Regions from separate parts of the Lysinibacillus sp. ACHW1.5 genome, predicted to be linked through region 2. Evidence: riboswitches for the same ligand, from Rfam matches in the RefSeq annotation. Region 2 holds a riboswitch; each other region holds the start of a gene.
The links. A riboswitch is a leader RNA that binds a small molecule or an ion and turns the genes downstream of it on or off. The one in region 2 is predicted to bind S-adenosylmethionine.
Positions count from the first base shown of each region.

Region 1: it holds a riboswitch for S-adenosylmethionine, as region 2 does, so the genes downstream of both, L6W14_RS20135 (bifunctional homocysteine S-methyltransferase/methylenetetrahydrofolate reductase) here and L6W14_RS02205 (MetQ/NlpA family ABC transporter substrate-binding protein) in region 2, are expected to answer to the same signal.
Region 3: it holds a riboswitch for S-adenosylmethionine, as region 2 does, so the genes downstream of both, L6W14_RS21485 (cyclase family protein) here and L6W14_RS02205 (MetQ/NlpA family ABC transporter substrate-binding protein) in region 2, are expected to answer to the same signal.

Region 1 covers NZ_CP091777.1:4,007,802-4,011,666, forward strand. Annotated here, with positions in the region: gene metH (methionine synthase) at 1-888, opposite strand, end outside; gene L6W14_RS20135 (bifunctional homocysteine S-methyltransferase/methylenetetrahydrofolate reductase) at 881-2,728, opposite strand; SAM riboswitch class I at 2,818-2,918, opposite strand; gene L6W14_RS20140 (protoporphyrinogen oxidase) at 3,018-3,865, opposite strand, start outside.
Region 2 covers NZ_CP091777.1:469,942-473,806, forward strand. Annotated here, with positions in the region: gene L6W14_RS02195 (methionine ABC transporter permease) at 1-271, opposite strand, end outside; gene L6W14_RS02200 (methionine ABC transporter ATP-binding protein) at 264-1,289, opposite strand; gene L6W14_RS02205 (MetQ/NlpA family ABC transporter substrate-binding protein) at 1,396-2,226, opposite strand; SAM riboswitch class I at 2,315-2,419, opposite strand; gene L6W14_RS02210 (PPC domain-containing DNA-binding protein) at 2,542-3,045, shown strand; gene L6W14_RS02215 (pyridoxal phosphate-dependent aminotransferase) at 3,087-3,865, opposite strand, start outside.
Region 3 covers NZ_CP091777.1:4,275,393-4,279,257, forward strand. Annotated here, with positions in the region: gene L6W14_RS21475 (helix-turn-helix domain-containing protein) at 62-1,633, shown strand; gene L6W14_RS21480 (YuzC family spore coat inner layer protein) at 1,752-2,156, shown strand; SAM riboswitch class I at 2,238-2,343, shown strand; gene L6W14_RS21485 (cyclase family protein) at 2,435-3,172, shown strand; gene L6W14_RS21490 (DedA family protein) at 3,203-3,799, opposite strand; gene L6W14_RS21495 (Cof-type HAD-IIB family hydrolase) at 3,861-3,865, opposite strand, start outside.

The DNA.
Region 1 (3,865 bases), 1.0 Mb from region 2:
AGCAGGTGTCGTCCCACAACATCCACCTACAATATTAAGCCAGCCCTTTTCTGCAAAACCTTTTAATTTTTGCGATAGCGATTCTGGTGATTCATGATAACACCCTTCTTCATCTGGTAAGCCAGCATTTGGGTAACAGCTAATATAGCCTGTTGAAAGCTCTGCTAATGAACGAATGTGATCCGTCATAAACTCAGGTCCTGTCGCACAGTTTAGGCCAACTGATATTGGTTTAATATGCTCAATTGAAATATAAAAGGCATCGATTGTTTGCCCTGCAAGCGTTGTACCCATCGGTTCTATTGTTCCTGAAATCATGACAGGTAGCTCTTTGCCAGTTGATGCAAAAGCGCGCTTTACGCCAAGTGTGCCTGCTTTGACATTGAGCATATCCTGACTTGTTTCTAATAACAAAACGTCAGCTCCTGCCTCAATTAATGCCTTTGCCTGTACATAAAAATTTTCCTCTAGCTCATCAAATGTAATACCACCAGTTACTGATAACGTTTTTGTTGTTGGTCCCATAGCACCTGCGACAAAACGTGGCCAATCCGATGTCGAATAACGATCCACTGCTTGGCGAGCAATTTCCACTGCACGCTTATTAATTTCTTCTGCTTTTGTGCCAAGATCATATTCATTTAACACAAGAGGCGTCCCACCAAATGTATTTGTACAAATAATATCTGCGCCTGCCTCTAAGTATTTATGGTGAATTTTTTCAATAACATCTGGTCTAGTAAGCACAAGATTTTCGTTACAGCCATCAAGTTCCTCGCCACCAAAATCCTCTGCTGATAAATTTTCATTTTGTAGCATTGTTCCCATTGCGCCATCAAGAATTAAAATACGTTTCTCTAGTTGCTCTTCAATCGAGTGCTTAGCCATGTATACTTACTCCTTTTTTCTGTTCATCCAATTGCTCTATATATTTCATCAACTCTAGTGTCACATCGTAACGTAAAAATGGTGTAATAAGGTAAATGCCATTGAAATATTGTGTAGCCACTTCTACTAATTCTTTAGCAATGGCAATCCCCTCCAATGTCGCTCTTTCCTTATCTTCTCCACATGCTTTCATTCTTGTTAAGGCATCTTCAGATAATTTGATACCTGGTACTTCATGATGTAAAAATTCAGCACTTTTATAACTCGTAACAGGCATAATACCGATGTAAATTGGAGCTTGTAAATGCTTTGTTGCCTCATAAATCTCTACAATTTTTTCTTTCGTATATACTGGTTGAGAAATGAAGTAGTCTGCCCCATGCTCAATTTTCTTCTCTAAGCGTGTCACAGCACGATCTAACACACGGACGTTTGGATTAAATGCAGCAGCAACTGAAAAATTTGCTTTTTTTCGAAGTGGCTTACCTGAGAAAGAGACCCCTCCATTTAATTGCTTAATTAATTGGATTAGCTCCATTGAAGATACATCATAAACACTTGTCGCACCTGGGAAATCTCCTACTTTCGTTGGATCACCCGTAACAGCCAACACATCATGAATACCTAAAGCATTTAACCCCATTAAATGAGATTGTAGACCAATTAAATTACGGTCGCGACATGTAATATGAGTTAGTGGACGTACACCATGTGTGCTCTTCAACAATGCTCCCATTGCAATATTGCTAATACGTGGAGAGGCCAATGAATTGTCTGCCATCATAACTACATCTGCACCTGCATCATATAATTGCTTTGCTCCTTCAAGGAACCCGTCAATCTCTAAATGTCTAGGTGTATCCAACTCTACTATGACAGAACGTTCACGTTTAACCTTTTCATGAAGAGGCTCATACTTTGTTGGCTCCGCTTCCCGAACAATCTCAATCTTTTCAGGTTTCGCATGCTTCTCCTGAACCGGTGATAACTCTTCTAAATACTTCTTTGCTGCTGCAATATGTTTGGGTGTTGTACCACAGCAGCCCCCTATTAAACGTACACCTTGATCACGCAATTCAACAGCCGCTCGACCAAAATAATCAGCTTCTGATTCATAAACGACACGCCCATCCTCTAAGTCCAGAAGTGATGCATTTGGATAGGCCGACATAAATGCCTTATTAGGAAGTTCTACACCTTCAAATGCTAGAATAGTATGGTGTGGACCTAGTCGACAATTGACACCAACAATATCAGCACCTAGGGCTTCAAGCTCATGGAGAGCATTATTTAAAGACATCCCATTTTGTAGAACACCGGGCTCATGCATAGAAACTTGTGCAATAATCGGCAATTTTGTTTTTTCTCGTAGCATCTTTAAGGTTGCTGTTAATTCTTCAAAATCATAATAAGTTTCAAGTAAAAGGCCATCTGGATTCCCTGCAAGTAAGACGCTTGCTTGTTCTTCAATAGTCGCTAATATTTCATCCAAGGTTGCATCACTTTTACGAATTCCCCGAATACCACCAATTGTTCCTAAAACAAATTGACCGCCATCAGCCGCTGCTCGTTTTGCGATGGTGATAGCAGCTTCATTAAATTGTTGGACTTTTGATTCTAATCCATAGCGAGCTAATTTAATGGCATTTGCACCGTACGTATTCGTTTGAATGATGTCAGCACCAGCTGCAATATATTCTCTATGAATCTTTTCAATTAACTCGGGTCTCTGAACATTCATTTCCTCATGGCAATACTCCAATCCATAGCCATATAGCACTGTGCCTATTGCACCGTCTGCCGTCAATACATGCGTTTTTAACCTTTCAAGCAATCCCATAAAATTAGCCTCTCTTCCTATGTCTCTATATAATAAAAAGCCTTCTTTCATAAAAAAAGAAGGCTTTAACGATTCATCATTGTTGTTCCTTCTCATCTTCGACTCAACGGTCTTCTGGATTTAGCACCTGACAATAAAGTTGGTTGCTGAAGCTTCAATGGGCCAGTCCCTCTGCTTCTCTTGATAAGAATTAAGTATGAATTTTTTAAATAATTAAAAGAATCATATCGTTTACTGACGAATGAGTCAAGACTATTTCACATAACAAAGTTTTTTTTCACTTAAAATCTTAGAAATTGGCAAGTTCATTTGCAAGCTCTTCGCCAATTTTTTTCCCGTTTTGAATACAAGCACCAATACCTACGCCAAAATATGAGCACCCTGCAATCGATAAATTAGGATAGTTCTCATGTAATTCTTGTAGTAGTCCTTGTAATGCTTCACGATGCGCTAAATCATATTTAGGCATTTGATCAATCCACTTTGTTACATTCACAACAGTTGGCTGCTCCTCTATTCCTAGGCTCTTTCTCACATCTTCTAAAGCAACTGCTGCCAATTCTTCATCAGTCATGGCACGTAGTTGCTCATAGGCTGGATTGATGCTCTTATAAAAGAGTCGCACAAGTAATTTATTTTCTTTCGATGTATGCTTCCATTTACGACTAGTCCAAGTTGCTGCATTACAAGTAACGTCTGAATTATGGGAAACAATATAGCCCGTTCCATCTGCTGGCAATTTAGCGTCTGGCACATCAAAACCTAAATAGATAGTAATTGCTGACGCTGTCGTAAATTGGTTAAAATAGCGGTTTAAAGATTCATCCTGTAGCAGATTTTGGACAGAATCATTCGGTAATGCTAAAACGACATAATCTGACTCAATAATTTCACCATTAGCTAAAGAAATTGTGTAGTTCTTATCTTGTTTTTGAACATTTAGTGTAGTAACACCCTTGATAATTTCTACATCGGATAAGGTTTGTTCAAGTCGATTAATTAAAGAAGATAAACCATTTTTAAAGGATATAAATTTTTTGTTCGCTGCTTTAACAAATTGCTCACGATTCGCATCAAAGCCTTTAATAATACTTCCAAAATCATTCTTATAATCAATTAAATACGGTAAAGTAGAGC
Region 2 (3,865 bases):
TACCTACAATTAACTTAGTAAAAGGTAAGATGAAGAATAATAAAATGATAAATGGAACAGAGCGAACAATATTGATAAATAGATTAAAAAACTGATAGAAAAATTTATTTTCAAAGGATTGTCCTGGTCGTGTTAAAACGATTAATAGCCCTAATGGAATGCCAATCAGAATGGAGAACAATAATGAAATTCCGACCATTTGAAATGTTTCGATAATTGCTTTGCCAATAACATCTGACCAATCTGTAAAGAAACTTTGGATACTACTCATTGAACGCACCTCCTAATTCTTCCACTGCCACGCCATTTTCTGAAAAATACGTTAACGCTTTTTGGACAATCTGCGTCTCGCCATGTAAATGCACCACAATATTGCCGACAATACCGTTTTTTAATTCAATAATATTAGCTGTTAAAATATTTGGTTGCACATCGTATACCTTAGTGACTTCTGCTAATAATGGCTTACCAGTACTTTCACCAAGGAATGTTAAACGGATTACACTTCCTGAAACATTTAATTGCTCAATAAGAGAAGGGGATAAATTACGTTGTGAAATTGTATTCAAAAACTTTCGCGTTGTAGGGTGCTTTGGTTTTGCAAAAAGTTCAATCGCTGTGCCGAATTCTACAACTTTCCCAGATTCTAGAACAGAAACCTCATCACAAATTTTTTGAATGACATTCATTTCATGTGTAATGAGCAGAATTGTAATTCCTAATTCACGGTTAATCTTTAACAACAATTCAAGAATGGCTTCCGTTGTTTCAGGATCAAGTGCACTTGTTGCTTCGTCACTAAGTAAAATTTCTGGTTCCTGTGCTAAGGCACGCGCAATAGCCACACGCTGTTTTTGACCACCTGAAAGTTGATTGGGGTAACTGTCTAGTTTATCTGTTAAACCGACAATTTCAGCATACTTAGCTACTCGGCTTTTTACTTCCGCCTCTTTATAGCCTAGTAGCTTTAAGGGAACTGCAATATTATTGTAAACTGTTGCTGTTTTTAATAGATTAAAGTGCTGGAAGATCATCCCGATTTTTTGGCGTGTTTGACGTAATTCGTGAAGAGAAAGGGTCGTAATGTCTACATTGTCTATCACTACTTTTCCTGCTGTAGGACGTTCTAGTAGATTAACGCAACGAATGAGTGTACTTTTACCAGCACCACTATAGCCGATTACACCATGAATTTGTCCCTTTTTTACGTGAAGATTGATGCCATCCACAGCTTTTATGATGCCTTTTTTCGACTTGAATTCTTTTGAGATATTTTGTAATTGAATCATGCGATTGTATGCTCCTTTCTCTACCTTCTAAAAAGCAAGAATCTGCTCGTTTTCCTATAGAGGAATTTCGGCAGATTCTTCGGCTTATAGAAGCTTCCTGAATGTATTACCAACTAGGGATTACTGAACCTTTGAATTCCTCTTCGATGAATTGACGTACTTCATCAGATTGGTAGGCCTCAACGAACTTTTTAATTGTTGGATCATTTTCATTTTCAGCACGCACGACAATATAGTTTACGTATGGAGAATCAGTAGATTCCAATAAAATAGAGTCATCTTTAGGGTTAATGCCAGCTTCTAATGCAAAGTTTGTATTAATAGCTGCTACATCTACTTCACTAAGTTGTTTAGGAATTTGAGCGGCCTCTAATTCAATGAATTTTAAATTCTTTTTGTTTTCTTCTACATCACGGATCGAGGCTGTTAAGTCTGCGCCCTCTTTTAACTTAATATAGCCAGCTTCCTGTAAAACAAAGAGGGCACGGGCTCCATTCGTTGGATCATTTGGTAAGCCAAACGTTGCTCCGTCAGGAATGTCATCAAAGGATTTATATTTTTCTGAGTAGATACCCATTGGATTTAAAATCGTTTTGCCCACTGGTACTAACTCTGTATCATGATCTTTATTAAATGTATCCAGGAAAGGCTCGTGTTGATAGCTGTTCGCATCAAGATCACCTTCAGCTAAGGATGTATTAGGTAAAACATAGTCAGAAAATGATTTTAGCTCTACTTCTAGCCCGTTTTCTTTTGCTACTTTAGCAGCTACTTCTGCAATTTGTTCGTGTGGACCAGAAGTGACGCCTACAACGATTTTCTTTTCATCAATTCCTTCAGCTTGGCTTTTACTATCTTCTTTAGAGCCACAGCCTGCTAAAGCTGCTACTAATGTTAAACTTGCTAAACCTACTAAAAATTTATTTTTCTTTTTCATGAAAATACCTCCAAGATTGTTTTTATCGGTTTTTTGAAAATAAAAAAACTCTCTTACAAATTAAGAGAGGCTCATGAAAAGATGTCCTCTCTTATCTATCAAACGAAGATCGTTTGCAGGATTTAGCACCTTCCTTTAAAAAGGAGGTTGCCGAGCTTCATAGGGCCAGTCCCTCAGCTACTCTTGATAAGAGATTTATAATATTTTTTTGTAATTCCGATAGAACTAATATAATTTATAGGGTATAGTAAGTCAATAAATAATTTTTAAATTTTTTATATAATTATAATATTTCGACACAAAAGAGGGATAACAATGTCTGTAAGAGTTAATTATGGTATAGGTTCATTTGGTAAGGTTATTAGTGCTCGTTTTCTAACGGGAACAGATATCATTGAAGGGATTGAAGCGCTTTGCGAAGAGAATAATATAGAGTCAGCAACAATTGTAAGCTGTATTGGCAGCTTTCAAAAAAGTAGCTTTGTTTATTTAGTGCCAGATGCAACAGCTCAAATTCATGTTCGTTTTAGTAATGTGATTGAAAAAGAGGGACCACTAGAATTTATTCAAGGTTCAGGTGTGGTGTGTAAGCGAGATGGTGGATATGAGACACATTTCCATGGTTCTATGAGTGATCAATGTGGTGTAGTATCGGGTGGGCATTTAATAAAAGGGGGAAATCCTGTTATAACTGCTGACATCGTGTTGGCAGAGGTACAAGGTATTCAACATATTCGAAAATGGGATGATGAAACAGGTCATGTTCAATTTTATCCATTAGAAGATGGTTTAGGGCAACCAAGGAAAATTGAAAAATAGTAATAATCCTGTAGCTAGAGATAGCTACAGGATAAGGCACATTATCTATTAAACAATTGTAATTGCTCGATTCTATGGATTGCTTCACGTAAGCGCTCCTCACTAACCAGCAACCCTACGCGCACATAGCCTTCACCATATTGACCGAAGCCATTACCCGCTGCTACAGCGATATCAGCTTTTTCGAGCAATAGATCAGCAAACTGTTCACTTGTATAGCCTAGTGGTACAGGGAGCCATGCGAAGAAGGAGCCTTTTGGAGCCGTAACATGCCAGCCAATTCTTCTAGCTTCTTCAATGAGTACATTTCGGCGACGCTCATAAGTAGCTCGTAGTTCATCCGCACATTGCTGGGAAGCTGTCAGTGCTACTGCTGCAGCTTGTTGAATGGCAGGGAACTGACTACAAAACAGATGATCCTGAATAAGATTAATAGCAGCAATAATCTCGGCATTCCCTACAGCGAAGCCTATACGCCAGCCAGCCATATTATAGGTTTTCGATAATGTATACATTTCAACTCCTACTTCTTTTGCACCATTTGCTTGAAGGAAGCTAACTGGTTTATTACCGTCAAATCCTATTGCCCCATAAGCAAAATCATGTGATACGATAATATTGTGTTCCTTCGCAAAGCGAACGGTCTCTTCAAAAAACGCAAGTGATGCTGTACCACCTGTAGGGTTGTTTGGGTAATTTAAGTAAAGAAGCTTTGCCTTTTCTTTCACTTCATCAGGTAATGCATGATAATCAGGTAAGAAATCATTTTCAGCAAAAAGGGGCATTACTTCAAAATTGACGTCTCCTAGTACGACACCTG
Region 3 (3,865 bases), 750 kb from region 2:
GCTCTTAATGAGGGCTTTCTTTGTGTTGTTCTGCCAATTCAAAAAAAGGGGTGAATTATCAATGGGTAACTTAACACATGTTTATACGTTACAAAATATCTCTTATTCAATTCAATCATCAAAAAAGTTATTGATTAGTAGTGACTTCTATACACTTTTCATCGTAATGAATGGTAGCGGAAAGCTAGAAATAGATCATGACATCATTCATTTTAGTGAAGAAAAGTACATATTGATTCCGCCAAATAACACGGTTAGTATCCATATTCAAAGTGAGCACCTTTGTTTTTATCAATTACAATTCAACATTGTCAATCTCAGCAATAGTCAGAATTCATATAGTCATTTTACAAGTATCAGCGAACGACATCTTCTCCCCTTTTCACAATGTCATAGACTGCTAGAAGTCATCTATCAGAACAGGTTAGCGGAGGATGAACACACGATTTTTGAACAGCATGTACACTTTCAAGAGCTGATGTTATTACTCCTACATCCAACCATACCCAAGCAGATGCAAAAAAATGATCGACAATCTGTTGAGCAGTCCATTAACCATTTACATAAACATTTTGAAAAAGAGTGGACGGTTGAGCAGCTAGCACAGCTAGCTGACGTACCAAGATGGAATTATACGCGCATTTTTAAAGATATTACGGGACAAATTCCTCTTCACTATTTAACTAAACTTCGTATTGAAAAAGCTAAGCATTTATTAATGACAACAAATGATCGAGTATTTGAAATTAGCCAGTCTGTCGGATTTAATAATGAGTATTATTTCAATCGTCGCTTTAAGGAACATGTCGGCATCTCTCCAGGACAATATCGAAGAAATCAAAGCAGCCATCTACGTGTATTTGCACCATTCTTAGAAGATTTCTTTGTTGCGCTTGGGATTACGCCAATTGCTCAATTCAGTCATTCAAAATGGGGAAAACAAGACTATTTAGGTCTACAGAAAGTGCCAGATATTGATGTACAAAATAGAGAAATGGATCGACTCCTTTACTATAAGCCAACTTTAATTATGTTAGATTCTGGTGTAGAGCGTTGGGAATCCTTTCAGCACTTAGATGAAGTAGGACCCGTCTGTCATCTTTCACACCCTGGAGAGAATTGGCAATCTACGTTATTTAAGATTGCAGATCTAACAGGAAAAACCTCCTTGATACAAGACGTAATCCTACAATATGAAGATAAAGTACAACAAGCAAAAGGAATTCTTAGCAAATCAGTTTATGGGCAAAGTGTGGCATTTCTCCGTATTTCAGCCATTAGCATTACTCTATACGCGGGTCCTGAATGTGGCTATACGGGCCCCATTTTATATCGTGACTTAGGTTTAATGCCACATTCACTAGTATGGGGTATTCCGCACAATCAACGTAAAGCACAACTGACATTTGATCAATTGTTGCAATTAGATGCGGATCATTTATTTATTACATTTGATAAGCAACATTCCATTTATGAAAATGAGGAACGTGCTATTTTAAAAACTCCTACTTGGAAAAATCTAGCTGCCGTTAAAAGCAGCTGTGTCTATGAAGTAGACTTTTTAACATGGATGAATTATGGCATTTTATCACATAGTAAAAAAATTGATGATGTCTTGAATGTACTTGGCTAAAAAAAAGCTTACTTTAGCTTCCTTTTTAAATGGTGAGGAGGACAAACATTGCACCGCAAAATAACACCGAATGTAGTTTGGCTACATAAGATAGGATATCAGTTATAGGATAGGAGGAATGACCTTGTATTACAATCCTTATCCGTATTTTGTGCATCCCTATCATTATCCAACATCGCCTATCGCTAATCATTTTGCCATTAGACCCTTTTCGCAACATTTAGCAATGCCGACCAATAATCCTTTTCCACCTGTCGATACACACAAATTAAAAGCTTCAGCAACACGGATAAAGGCGATGATGCAGCAAGCCCAATTACTTACGGATAAAATAGATAGCTCCCAACAATTCGCACATGATTTAATGAATGCTGCTCAACTTTCAAATAAAACAGAGGTTGAAAAATTAATCACATCAACAGGCATTACGATGAAATTTGAAACGAACTATACACCAGACAGTTTTAGAATACGTCTGATTGATAATGATTGTTGTGGAGTCACCTTGAATTTGAATTGGTGAAAATTCCTAGTGAACTTGTAAACTATAAAAAACTATGCTAAAGTGTTTGTATTGTTATTTCTGAAAATTCTTATATTACTTTTCTTATCAAGAGAGACGGAGGGATTGGCCCGAGGAAGTCTCAGCAACCAGCTAACAGTATGGTGCTAATTCCAATTGGCAAAATGATCAGCCTTGAAGATGAGAAGAAGAACTACCGTTGTTTCAAGCAGGAGTCCTCTTCTATTAGGGGACTCCTTTTTATTTACCACTATTTTTTACAGAAAGCAGGGAAATCGATGTCTAATGAACTTTTGCAAGCATTGCAATTACTAAAATCGAAACAGTGGGTTGATTTAACACATACATTCGGCCCTAATTCTCCACATTTTTTTATGTTTGAGGACGCTAAATTTGAAACGTTATTTTCTCATAAGGATGGTTTCTTCGCTCAACAATTCACGTTCCCTGGTCAATATGGCACACATATCGACCCACCCATTCATTTTGTGCGAGATACTCGCTACTTAGAAGAATTAGAACTAAAAGAGCTTGTTCTCCCCCTTGTTGTTATTGATAAATCACAGGAGGCTGCGAGCAACCATGATTTTTCATTAAGTGTTCAAGATATTCTTGATTTTGAGGACAAGCATGGAGAAATTGAAGCAGGAACATTTGTAGCATTACGTACAGATTGGAGTAAGCGCTGGCCAGATAAAGAGGCTTTCAGTAATAAGGATGCAGATGGACATAACCATATCCCTGGCTGGGGTTTAGAAGCTTTACAGTTTTTACTACAAGAACGCAAGGTAAGCGCAATTGGTCATGAAACATTCGATACGGACTCTGCTGCTGATTTTCGTAAAAATGGCAAGCTAGATGGCGAATATTTTGTGCTTGACCAAGACACCTATCAAATTGAGCTAATGGCTAATTTGGACAAGCTACCTGCGAAAGGCGCTATCATCTTCAATATCGTACCTAAGCCAGAAAAAGCATCTGGCTTCCCTGTGCGATCTTTTGCTATTTTGCCATAACATAAAAGTCGGTATAGCGTATACCGACTTTTATTTTTGTCCATTTCTTTTTTTAAATAAAAAATAAACAATGAGCATCCCTATAATAAATAAAAGAATAAGATAGATACTGTAATGGGTTAAATAGTATCCAACAAATCGCCATTTCTCTCCAAGCATCTTTCCTAATGATATAAATGTGAACGTCCAAATAAATGCCCCTGTATAGGCAAAAAGAGCAAACTTTCTATAAGGATAATTATTAATAGCCGCAATATAAGCTGTCAAATGGCGTACCCCTGGAATAAAATAGCCAATTAATAATAGGGTAGGTCCTATTTTTGTAAACATCTTTTTCGTAAAGTCAATTTTTTGCTCGGTAATATGAATTTTAGGGCCATATTTCTGCAATAACGGTAAGCCAAAACGATAACCAATATAGTAGCTTAAGGTAATGCCTCCAATCGCACCAATCATTGCACTGACTAAAGCAGGAATGTGTTCAAGACTTTCTCGGTAAACACTATAGCCTACATAAGTCAGAAACACCTCATCAGGAAGTGGCACCCCAACAATACCTCCAATTAGAATCACGATAATCCCAAAATATCCGTAATGTTCAATTAGAGACTGCACGTGATGTGCCATAAATCATCCCACCTAAAATTTATTAAAATCTACCTGCTATATATAGTGTAGCCTCAGCGCTCTAAA